One region of the Butyricicoccus porcorum genome, then DNA from elsewhere that is predicted to be linked to it. Evidence: a T-box and tRNA genes for the amino acid it is inferred to sense, from the RefSeq annotation. Region 1 holds a T-box; the other regions hold tRNA genes.
What was found. The T-box of region 1 lies ahead of ACLM7Z_RS10130 (valine--tRNA ligase). A T-box ahead of a tRNA ligase gene usually reads a tRNA of that ligase, here a tRNA-Val.

Region 1 (3,271 bases):
CTCTCCATGAGGATTTCCATCTGTGCTTCCTCTGCCTCGAAGTGCAGCTCTTCCGAATAGGTCGGCCACTTGGACAGCATGACAGTCTCGCCCTCATGCGGCAATGCAAGCCAGATGGTCTCCGTGATAAACGGCATGAACGGATGCAGCAGCTGCATCGAGCCGGACAGGACATAGCACAGGACATTCTGGACATTCTCGCAGGTCTCCTTGTCCTCCTTGTTCTGGAGGCGAGTCTTTGCGATCTCAATATACCAGTCACAGAAAACATCCCAGATAAAATCATTCAGCTTCTGTGCGGCAATGCCAAGCTCATACTTGTCAATGTTGGTCGTGACATCCTGAACCAGCGTATTGTACTTGGACAGAATCCATTTGTCCTCCATCGTCAGCGTCTTCGGCAACGCTACCTTATCGATGGTCAGATTCATCTGGATAAAGCGGGATGCATTCCAGATCTTATTGCAGAAGTTGCGGCTCGCCTCGACACGATCCTTGGAATAGCGCATGTCATTTCCGGGCGAGTTACCGGTTGCCAGCGTGAAGCGCAGTGCGTCTGCACCGTACTGGTCGATGACCTTCAGCGGGTCAATGCCGTTGCCGAGCGACTTGGACATCTTTCTGCCCTGCTCGTCTCGGACAAGGCCATGGATATATACCGTTTTAAACGGTACCTGCTTCATGTGCTCCATGCCGGAGAAAATCATGCGGGCAACCCAGAAGAAGATGATATCATAGCCGGTGACCAGCGTATCCGTCGGATAGAAGTACTCCAGTTCCTTGGTCTTTTCCGGCCATCCAAGCGTGGAGAACGGCCACAGTGCAGAGGAGAACCAGGTATCCAGTACATCTTCCTCCTGACGGATGTGCGTGCTGCCGCACTTCGGGCATACGGTGACATCTTCCTTGGCGACAACCATTTCGCCGCAGTCCTCACAGTAATATGCCGGGATGCGGTGACCCCACCACAGCTGACGGGAAATGCACCAGTCATGGACATTTTCCATCCAGCGGATATACGTCTTGCTGAAGCGCTCCGGAACAAACTTAATCTCCCCGTCTTCAACGACACGGATCGCTTCCTTTGCAAGCGGTGCCATCTTGACGAACCACTGCGCGGAGGTCATCGGCTCAACCGTCGTGCCGCAGCGGTAGCAGGTGCCGACGTTGTGCGTGTGATCCTCAATCTTGACCAGACGTCCCTCGGCTTCCAGATCCGCCAGAACTGCCTTGCGGCATTCGTAACGATCCATTCCCTGATACTTACCGCCGTTTTCGTTGACAGTCGCATCCTCATTGAACACCAGAATCTGTTCCAGATTGTGGCGCTGTCCCATTTCAAAGTCATTCGGGTCATGGCACGGCGTCGTTTTGACGCAGCCGGTACCAAATTCCTTATCGACATAATCATCGGCAAAAATCGGAATTTCACGGCCGATAATTGGCAGGATTGCCTTCTTGCCAATCAGGTGCTGATAGCGCTCGTCGTCCGGATTGACCGCAACACCGGTATCGCCCATAAAGGTCTCCGGACGGGTAGTTGCGACAATGATGCTCTCCTCGGAATCCTTGATATCATACTTGATATACCACAGCTTGCCCGGCTGGGTTTCATACTCTACCTCTGCGTCAGACAGGGCAGTTGCGCAGTGCGGACACCAGTTGATGATACGGCTGCCCTTGTAAATCAGGCCCTTGTCATACAGGTTGACAAAAACTTCCTTGACTGCCTTCGAGCAACCCTCATCCATGGTAAAGCGTTCACGGCGCCAGTCGCAGGACGAGCCGAGCTTTTTCAGCTGCTGAATGATGCGGTTGCCGTACTGATTTTTCCAGTCCCAGACGCGCTCAAGGAACTTTTCGCGGCCGAGATCATAACGAGTCAGCCCTTCCTCGTTGCGCAGGTTTTCCTCTACCTTAATCTGGGTTGCAATGCCCGCATGGTCGGTGCCCGGCATCCACAGGGCGGAATAGCCCTGCATACGCTTGGTGCGGATGAGGATATCCTGTAATGTCTCATCGAATGCATGGCCCATGTGCAGCTGACCGGTGACATTCGGAGGCGGAATAACAATGGTAAACGGTTTTTTGGTTTCGTCTACTTCGGCATTGAAATATCCCTTTTCTTCCCACGTTTTGTACAGCTTATCTTCCGTGGCGCTGGGATCATACGTCTTTGGCAATTCGTTGGTCACGAGTATTGCCTCCTTCCTATAAGAATATCATTCAAATCTGAGGGCAGGTGTACCGGAATAAAAAAGAAAACCCTCCGTCCGGAATCATCAGGACGAAGGGAAAGCTCCGTGGTACCACCTAAATTCGCACAGAAAACCTGTGCGCACTTTGTGCCGCGTAACGGGGGCAAATCGGAAGCACCTACCGCCGGAACGAAAACCGGTTTGGGTACTTCGGCTCAGAAGCGACCTTCCATCCCCTGCCGCAGGAACTTACACCGACCGTTCCCTCTCTTTGCCGGCTGTACAGGAATGTACTCCTCTTCTTCAACGCCTTTCTTTTATTTAAGACCAGTATATTATAGTATCTTCCGGTATTGTTGTCAAGAATACACTTGATTTTTGCACGCTCATATGATATAAAATAGTAGTATATTCAATTGCAACGTGAAAAAAGCCAGGAACGGGAAGAGTAACCGACGCCCACTGCGGCACCAGAGAAGGACAGCCATCGGCTGAAAGCTGTCCGCCGAAACGGTACGGTGAAGTTCGCCCGGGAGCTCCGGTGTCTAAAAGCACCGGCGGGAGATTCCCGTTACCAATCCCCAAGTGCCGGCTGTGCGCCGGAATCCGGGTGGTACCGCGGAAGCATTCCCTTGCCTTTCGTCCCTGTTTTCTCAAGTGGGGCGGGAGGTTTTTTTGTGCAATAAAATTCGCAAGGAGTTGTTTTAACAGATGAAGGAGAAATTACAGTCTATCCGGGAGCTTGCTGAACAGGCGATGGCTGCCAGCAAGGACGCCCGTGAGCTCGACGCCATTCGCGTCAAGTACCTCGGCAAAAAGGGCGAGGTCACGGCGCTGATGAAGAACATGCGCAATCTGGCTCCGGAAGAGCGCCCGGCGTTCGGCCAGCTGGTCAACGACCTTCGCGCATCCATTGAAGCTGGTCTGGCAGAAAACAAGGCGCGTCTGGAGGCCATCGCACTGGAGGCCAAGCTCAAGAGCGAGACCATTGACGTTACAATGCCGGGCGAGGAAGTCACCGTCGGCACCAAGCACCCGATCAGCACCGTGCTCGACGAGGTCAAGGATATCTT
Region 2 (3,271 bases), 1.4 Mb from region 1:
AGGGGCGGCAATGAAGGCGATAGACAAAAAGATTATACTGGTTGTCCTGATTGTCGCGGCCTTTTTGGGTATGTGGAAGCTCAAGGCGCCGGAACAGGAGGATGTTTCCCTGGCGAAGACAAGCGTGGAAGCAGCGGACGAGCTGGCGGCGGCCTATGCCGACGGGCGCGATACGCTGCTGTTCCATAGCCAGGACATCCAGGAAAAACAGGTGTACCATTTGCTTCAGGCGCAGAATCCGTATCTGTCCACGCTGTCCACAGCGGTGTATGAAAACGGCAGCCTGTCGCTGACCTATGAAATCGAGAAAAAGGACGAACAGGATGCGGGGCTGGCAGCCGCGCGCGCCGCAGGTGCGGAGGCTGCCGCCGGAGAAAAGAGCATTACAGGCAAGCTCAAAGCGATTCACGATGCGCTCATTCGCAGCTGCGTCTATGCGGAAGATGACAGCGACCGCGTGCAGATGGCAGCGGGTGTGGCGGAGGATGGGCGTGCCGTGTGCGCGGGCTATGCGCGCGCGTTTCAGGCGATGTGCGACGGTGCAGGTATCGATGTATATTATGTCGAAGATGACGACATGACACATGCCTGGAACGCTGTCCGCCTGTACGGGGAGACCTATTTTATCGACTGTACCTATGATGACCCGGTGCCCGACCAGGGGCAGCGCGTCGGCCGGGAGTATTTTATGTTGACAGCAGACGAAATGCGTGCGGAACGCAGCTGGGATGAAGCGCTGTATGAGCAATTCCTTGACAGCCGCTATCCGGAGGATTTTGCATACATTCAGCGCATGCAGGATCTCATGCTGGCAGACCCTGCGCTGCGCGCGGCGGATACCGACAGCCCTGCGGAACAGGAGGAGCTGGATGCGCTGAATGAGAAGCTGGGCACGACGCTGGCCAAATCGGTCACGAGCGAGGATGAGGACGGGAATGTCATCACGATGACGCGCGGGGAGCTGTATCGTCGCGGCTATGAAGCGCTCTGGGACGAAGTCGACGGCCGCCGCCGCATTGAAGGTCTGATCGACGCGTATGTGGTTCCGCCGTTTCCGGCACGGAAGATGGGGTTTTGAGCCGCAATTCGTGCAAAAAGATGATACGGAAAAAAACAAAAAAGTTTTTTGAAAAAAGTGTTGACATTTGGCGCTTTAGAAGATATAATAATCATCGTCATCTGACGAGGGACGAAAAACGGAAGCCTCGTGAGAGGGCGGCGATGATATGGCGGTATAGCTTAGTTGGCTAGAGCGTCCGGTTCATACCCGGAAGGTCATTGGTTCAAGTCCAATTACCGCTACCATTTTGGCCCGTTGGTCAAGCGGTTAAGACACCGCCCTTTCACGGCGGTAACACGAGTTCGATTCTCGTACGGGTCACCAATGGAAGTTTAGCTCAGCTGGGAGAGCATCTGCCTTACAAGCAGAGGGTCACAGGTTCGAGCCCTGTAACTTCCACCAGAAAAAAGCTGTGGGTTTTCCACAGCTTTTTTGTTTTTCATGCAGCTGTTTTTCCACAGCCGGGATTTCAGAGAACGGAGGAGAGTGCCATGGAGCAGCAGACGTTATTCGGCGGGGACGATTTGCAGCCGCTGGCGGCGCGTCTGCGCCCGCGCACGCTGGAGGAATTTGTTGGGCAGACACATTTGCTCGGCGAAGGCAAGGTGCTGCGCCGCCTGATTGAAAGCGACCGCATTTCCTCTATGATTTTCTGGGGACCGCCGGGTGTGGGCAAAACGACGCTCGCGCGCATTATCGCACAGCGCACGCGCGCCGCATTCATTGACTTTTCCGCCGTGACCAGCGGAATCAAAGAGATTCGGCAGGTTATGCAGCGTGCGGAGGACAACCGCCGTTTTGGTGACCGCACGATTGTTTTTGTGGACGAGATTCACCGCTTCAATAAGGCGCAGCAGGATGCCTTTCTGCCGTTTGTGGAGAAGGGCAGCATTGTGCTCATCGGTGCGACGACGGAAAATCCATCGTTTGAGGTCAACGGTGCACTGTTGTCCCGCTGCAAGGTATTTGTCTTGCAGGCATTGACGGCAGAAGACCTGATGTCACTGCTGTCGCGTGCGCTGCGCGACCCGCGCGGTTTCGGCGGGCAGAAGATTGCCATTTCCACCGATATGCTGGAGCTGATTGCAAATTTTGCGAATGGAGATGCGCGCAGCGCGCTGTCCACGCTGGAGATGGTCGTGCTCAACGGCGATACGGACGGCGATACAGTCACGGTGACAGAGGACACGTTGGCGCAGTGCCTGTCCAAAAAGTCGCTGTTGTATGACAAAAAGGGCGAGGAGCATTACAATTTGATTTCTGCTCTGCACAAGTCCATGCGCAATTCCGACCCGGACGCGGCGGTGTACTGGCTGGCACGCATGCTGGAGGCGGGCGAAGATCCGCTGTATGTCGCGCGGCGTGTGATTCGGTTTGCCAGCGAAGACATCGGCATGGCGGATCCGCGCGCACTGGAAATTGCGGTGGCGGCATATCAGGCGTGCCATTTTATCGGCATGCCGGAGTGCTCGGTCAATCTGACACAGGCCGTGGTATACATGTCCATGGCGCCCAAGTCCAATGCGCTGTATCTGGCGTATGAAACGGCCAAAAGGGATGCGCTGACCCAACTGGCGGAGCCGGTACCGCTGGTCATTCGCAATGCGCCCACGAAGCTGATGAAAGAACTGGAATATGGCAAGGGCTATCAGTATGCCCACAATGCCGCGGACAGGCTGACCGATATGCAGTGCCTGCCGGATTCGCTGTTGGGCCGGGAATATTACCGCCCGACGGAGCAGGGCGTGGAGGCGAAATACAAGGCACGGCTGCAGCAGATCAAGGCGTGGAAAGACGAACACGGCAGGAAATAACAGGGGGATGGGATTCCGTCAAAACGCACAGCAGGCGTTTTGGCGGAATTCTTTTTTACGTCAGGAAATCCCCTTTTCTGCCCTTACGGTTTCGGCAAATTTTTTATCTGCGGTTCTCTATACTATAGGTATGGAACAGGAGGCGCAGAGATATATGTTGGAAAAGCGGAACATACAGCGGCAGAAAACGGCGGGAGGTGCGCGTGCGCGCCGAGCCGGACTGCCCTTTCTATATTTTGCGGCGGCAGGTGTACTGTCGTGTGCGGAGGCGGCAGGCGTCGGCTCGCCCTTTGGTGTGGCATTTGCAGCGGCGGCCTGCCGCACGGGGAACGGCTTTGCTGCCGTGCTCGGTACATTTGCAGGATATCTGCTGTCACATCCTGGCGCGGAGGGCGTG
Region 3 (3,271 bases), 370 kb from region 1:
ACTTTTTTGAGGATTTGTGCACAATCAGTGAGCTGCGCGCCATGGAGCAGCGGTTTCAGGTTGCGCAGATGCTGGACGAAGGGCGCATCTACAGTGATATTGCGCGCGAAACCGGCGCATCGACCGCGACCATCAGCCGTGTTAACAAGTGTTTGACCTATGGTTCGGACGGCTATCGCACGGCGCTCGACCGTATGAAGGGGAACGGCAGGCATGAGTGAATATTCAGAGTACGCATTGCTCTCGGAATACTATGACCGCTTCACCGATGACGTACCATACGAACGGTGGGCGGATTTTTTTGAGCGGATTTTTGCACAGAAGCAGGTTAAGCCGAATATTATCCTCGACCTCGCCTGCGGCACCGGCTCGCTGACGCGCATTCTCGCGCAGCGAGGATATGACATGATTGGTGCTGACCAGTCGGAGGATATGCTGATGATGGCGCAGGAGAACTGCTGCGGATTGGATGTCAAATCCCCTGTCCTGCTGCTGCACCAGCCGATGCAGCAGCTTGACCTGTACGGCAGCATAGACGCGTGTGTCTGCTGTCTGGATTCGGTTAATTATGTGACCGACCCGGATGTTCTGCGCGAGGCATTCCGCCGCGTGCATCTGTTTTTGGAACCGGGCGGTGTATTTATTTTTGATATCAACACGAGGAAAAAGCTCGAGCGCATCGACGGACAGAGCTTCGTGCGCGAAGATGAGGATGTATTCTGTGTCTGGCAGGCTGTGATTGAAAACGGTGCTCTGTGCCACTATGATTTCGATATTTTTGAGCTGAATGAGGACGGCGCGTGGAACCGCTATCAGGAGCACCATGTCGAGCGCATCTATGAGCCGGATATGCTGCGCGGTATGCTGGAACAGGCGGGCTTTGCAGAAATCGAGCTGCGCGGAGAACTGTCGGATGACGCGCCGCGCGCGGATGAGGAGCGCATCTTTTTCATTGCGCGCAAACCATTGAAATGAGGAACAAGCATGAATGATACACTGATTCGCGTGATCTGCCGCAATGCGGAGATCAAGTTTACTGCAGTGCGCACGACTGAACTGGTCGAGCGCGCGCGCCAGATTCACCGCACCCTGCCGCTGGCGACAGCGGCACTCGGGCGCACGCTGTCCGCGGCGTCCATGATGGGGCGTGAGCTGAAGGATGACAACGGCTCTGTGACGCTGCAAATCAAGGGCAACGGCCCGCTGGGTACGATTACGGCTGTCGGCGACTGTGATGGCTGTGTACGCGGTTACTTGCAGAATCCGGCAGCAGAGCTGCCGCTCGAACCGAATGGACATCTGGACGTCGGCAGCGGCGTCGGACGCGGCTATCTGATGGTCATCAAGGATATCGGCGTAGGTGAGCCGTTTACGGGTACCACGGCGCTGCATAACGGTGAGATTGCCGAGGACATCACGAAGTATTTCGCGGAGAGTGAGCAGGTTCCATCCGCTGTGGCACTTGGTGTGCTTGTGGACACCGACCAGAGCGTCAAGCAGGCGGGCGGCTATATCGTGCAGCTGATGCCGGGCGCGACAGATGAGGACATCACGCGGCTGGAACATAACATTGCGGCGGCGGGCGCCTTCACGACTATGCTCGAGAAGGGCATGAGCCTGGAGGACATTGCGCGCGCTGTGCTGGATGGCTTTGAGATTGAGGTACTTGAGCGCGTGCCGATTTCTTACCGCTGCGGCTGCTCGCATGCCAAGGTGACGCGTGCTCTTATCAGCCTCGGCAAGGACGAGCTGACGCGCCTGCGCGATGAGGAGGACGGCATCGAGGTCACCTGCCAGTTCTGCGACAAGGTCTACAACCTCACGCGGGAAGATATCGATGTCCTGCTCACGGCGGCGACTGCAAGAGAGCAGAAAAACGGCTGATTTCCGCCATTTCTGCGCAATTTCGACACCAAAAAGAACATTTTCGAAAAAAGTCAAAAAACTGAAAAAAACTGTTGACAAAATGCCGTCCGTTGAGTATACTATAATAGTCGCTGGACGGTACGGAAGTTTAGCTCAGCTGGGAGAGCATCTGCCTTACAAGCAGAGGGTCACAGGTTCGAGCCCTGTAACTTCCACCATCTGGCCCAGTAGTTCAGTTGGTTAGAACGCTAGCCTGTCACGCTAGAGGTCGACGGTTCGAGCCCGTTCTGGGTCGCCAGCAAGATTTGTTTCGATTCATCGTCTTCGGACGATGAATCGGGATAAAACTTCTGAAAAGAAGAAAAAATGCTTGACAATCGGTCAACAAAGTGATATAATAACAAACGTTGTCTGACAAGAAAGCATATGCCTCTGTAGCTCAGTTGGTAGAGCAGGGGACTGAAAATCCCCGTGTCGGTGGTTCGATTCCGCCCGGAGGCACCACAATTTGCGGATGTAGCTCATTTGGTAGAGCGCCACCTTGCCAAGGTGGAGGTAGCGAGTTCGAGCCTCGTCATCCGCTCCATATGGTGCCATAGCCAAGCGGTAAGGCAGTGGACTGCAACTCCTTGATCCCCAGTTCGATTCTGGGTGGCACCTCCATTTTCGGTGTAGAAAACCGAAAAACCATCATAGTGACCATCTTCATAGATGGTCACTTTTTTTATGATTTTCCGGATAATCTGCTGAAGCTCCAGACGAGACATATTTTCAAGGCTGCGGACCTCCACAATATAATCCTTCAGCATATCTGAATCAATCTTGTGTGTGTTCAGCTCATCAATCTGATAATCAATTTTTCTGCGCTGTGCTTCCAGCTCGTCCAGCTTTTCACGCAGACGGTCAGACGGGGAGTCAATCAGAAGCTCAATCGTGTTGTCAATTTTTCGATCCAGTTTCTCGGCAGATTTCCGAAGCTGCTCCTGCTGGGTGAGAATATCCAGATTTAATTCATTGGCGTGGGTCTGGATATAGTTCTGAATGTATGCAACACTTTGCTGTGAAAAGAGCATTTTTACGTAGTCCAGAATTTTTGTTTCGATCTCATCACGAGGTACACACCGTTTTTTGCAGGCGTGCTTCCGTACCTTTGCCTGACACTCATATGAATAGTAAACATATTCTCCGCCATTCTTTTTCTTTCTGCTTCGATGTCCGGACATCGGAGAACCGCATTCACCGCAGAACAGCAGTCCGGAGAGAAGATACGGTTCACGGGCTGTTACCATTCCCTTGGTCTGACGTTTATGCAGAATCGCCTGAACCTTTTCCCACTGTGGTTTAGAAACGATTGCAGGAATTGCGTTTTCCACGATAATCGGCTGTGAGCGATGTTCTTTCAGAT

Region 2: it encodes a tRNA-Val, which carries the amino acid that the T-box ahead of ACLM7Z_RS10130 (valine--tRNA ligase) is inferred to sense. The anticodon was not compared.
Region 3: it encodes a tRNA-Val, which carries the amino acid that the T-box ahead of ACLM7Z_RS10130 (valine--tRNA ligase) is inferred to sense. The anticodon was not compared.

Annotation. Positions count from the first base shown of each region.
Region 1 is NZ_CP178353.1:2,045,635-2,048,905, reverse strand. Features, by position in the region: gene ACLM7Z_RS10130 (valine--tRNA ligase) at 1-2,195, opposite strand, end outside; T-box leader at 2,281-2,514, opposite strand; T-box leader at 2,625-2,848, shown strand; gene pheS (phenylalanine--tRNA ligase subunit alpha) at 2,910-3,271, shown strand, end outside.
Region 2 is NZ_CP178353.1:467,227-470,497, reverse strand. Features, by position in the region: gene ACLM7Z_RS02245 (transglutaminase domain-containing protein) at 11-1,078, shown strand; tRNA gene ACLM7Z_RS02240 (tRNA-Met) at 1,229-1,305, shown strand; tRNA gene ACLM7Z_RS02235 (tRNA-Glu) at 1,310-1,384, shown strand; tRNA gene ACLM7Z_RS02230 (tRNA-Val) at 1,387-1,462, shown strand; gene ACLM7Z_RS02225 (replication-associated recombination protein A) at 1,552-2,874, shown strand; gene ACLM7Z_RS02220 (SpoIIE family protein phosphatase) at 3,029-3,271, shown strand, end outside.
Region 3 is NZ_CP178353.1:1,678,418-1,681,688, forward strand. Features, by position in the region: gene ACLM7Z_RS08255 (YerC/YecD family TrpR-related protein) at 1-221, shown strand, start outside; gene ACLM7Z_RS08260 (class I SAM-dependent DNA methyltransferase) at 214-975, shown strand; gene hslO (Hsp33 family molecular chaperone HslO) at 985-1,884, shown strand; tRNA gene ACLM7Z_RS08270 (tRNA-Val) at 2,009-2,084, shown strand; tRNA gene ACLM7Z_RS08275 (tRNA-Asp) at 2,088-2,164, shown strand; tRNA gene ACLM7Z_RS08280 (tRNA-Phe) at 2,295-2,370, shown strand; tRNA gene ACLM7Z_RS08285 (tRNA-Gly) at 2,377-2,452, shown strand; tRNA gene ACLM7Z_RS08290 (tRNA-Cys) at 2,456-2,529, shown strand; partial or broken gene ACLM7Z_RS08295 (recombinase family protein) at 2,952-3,271, opposite strand, start outside.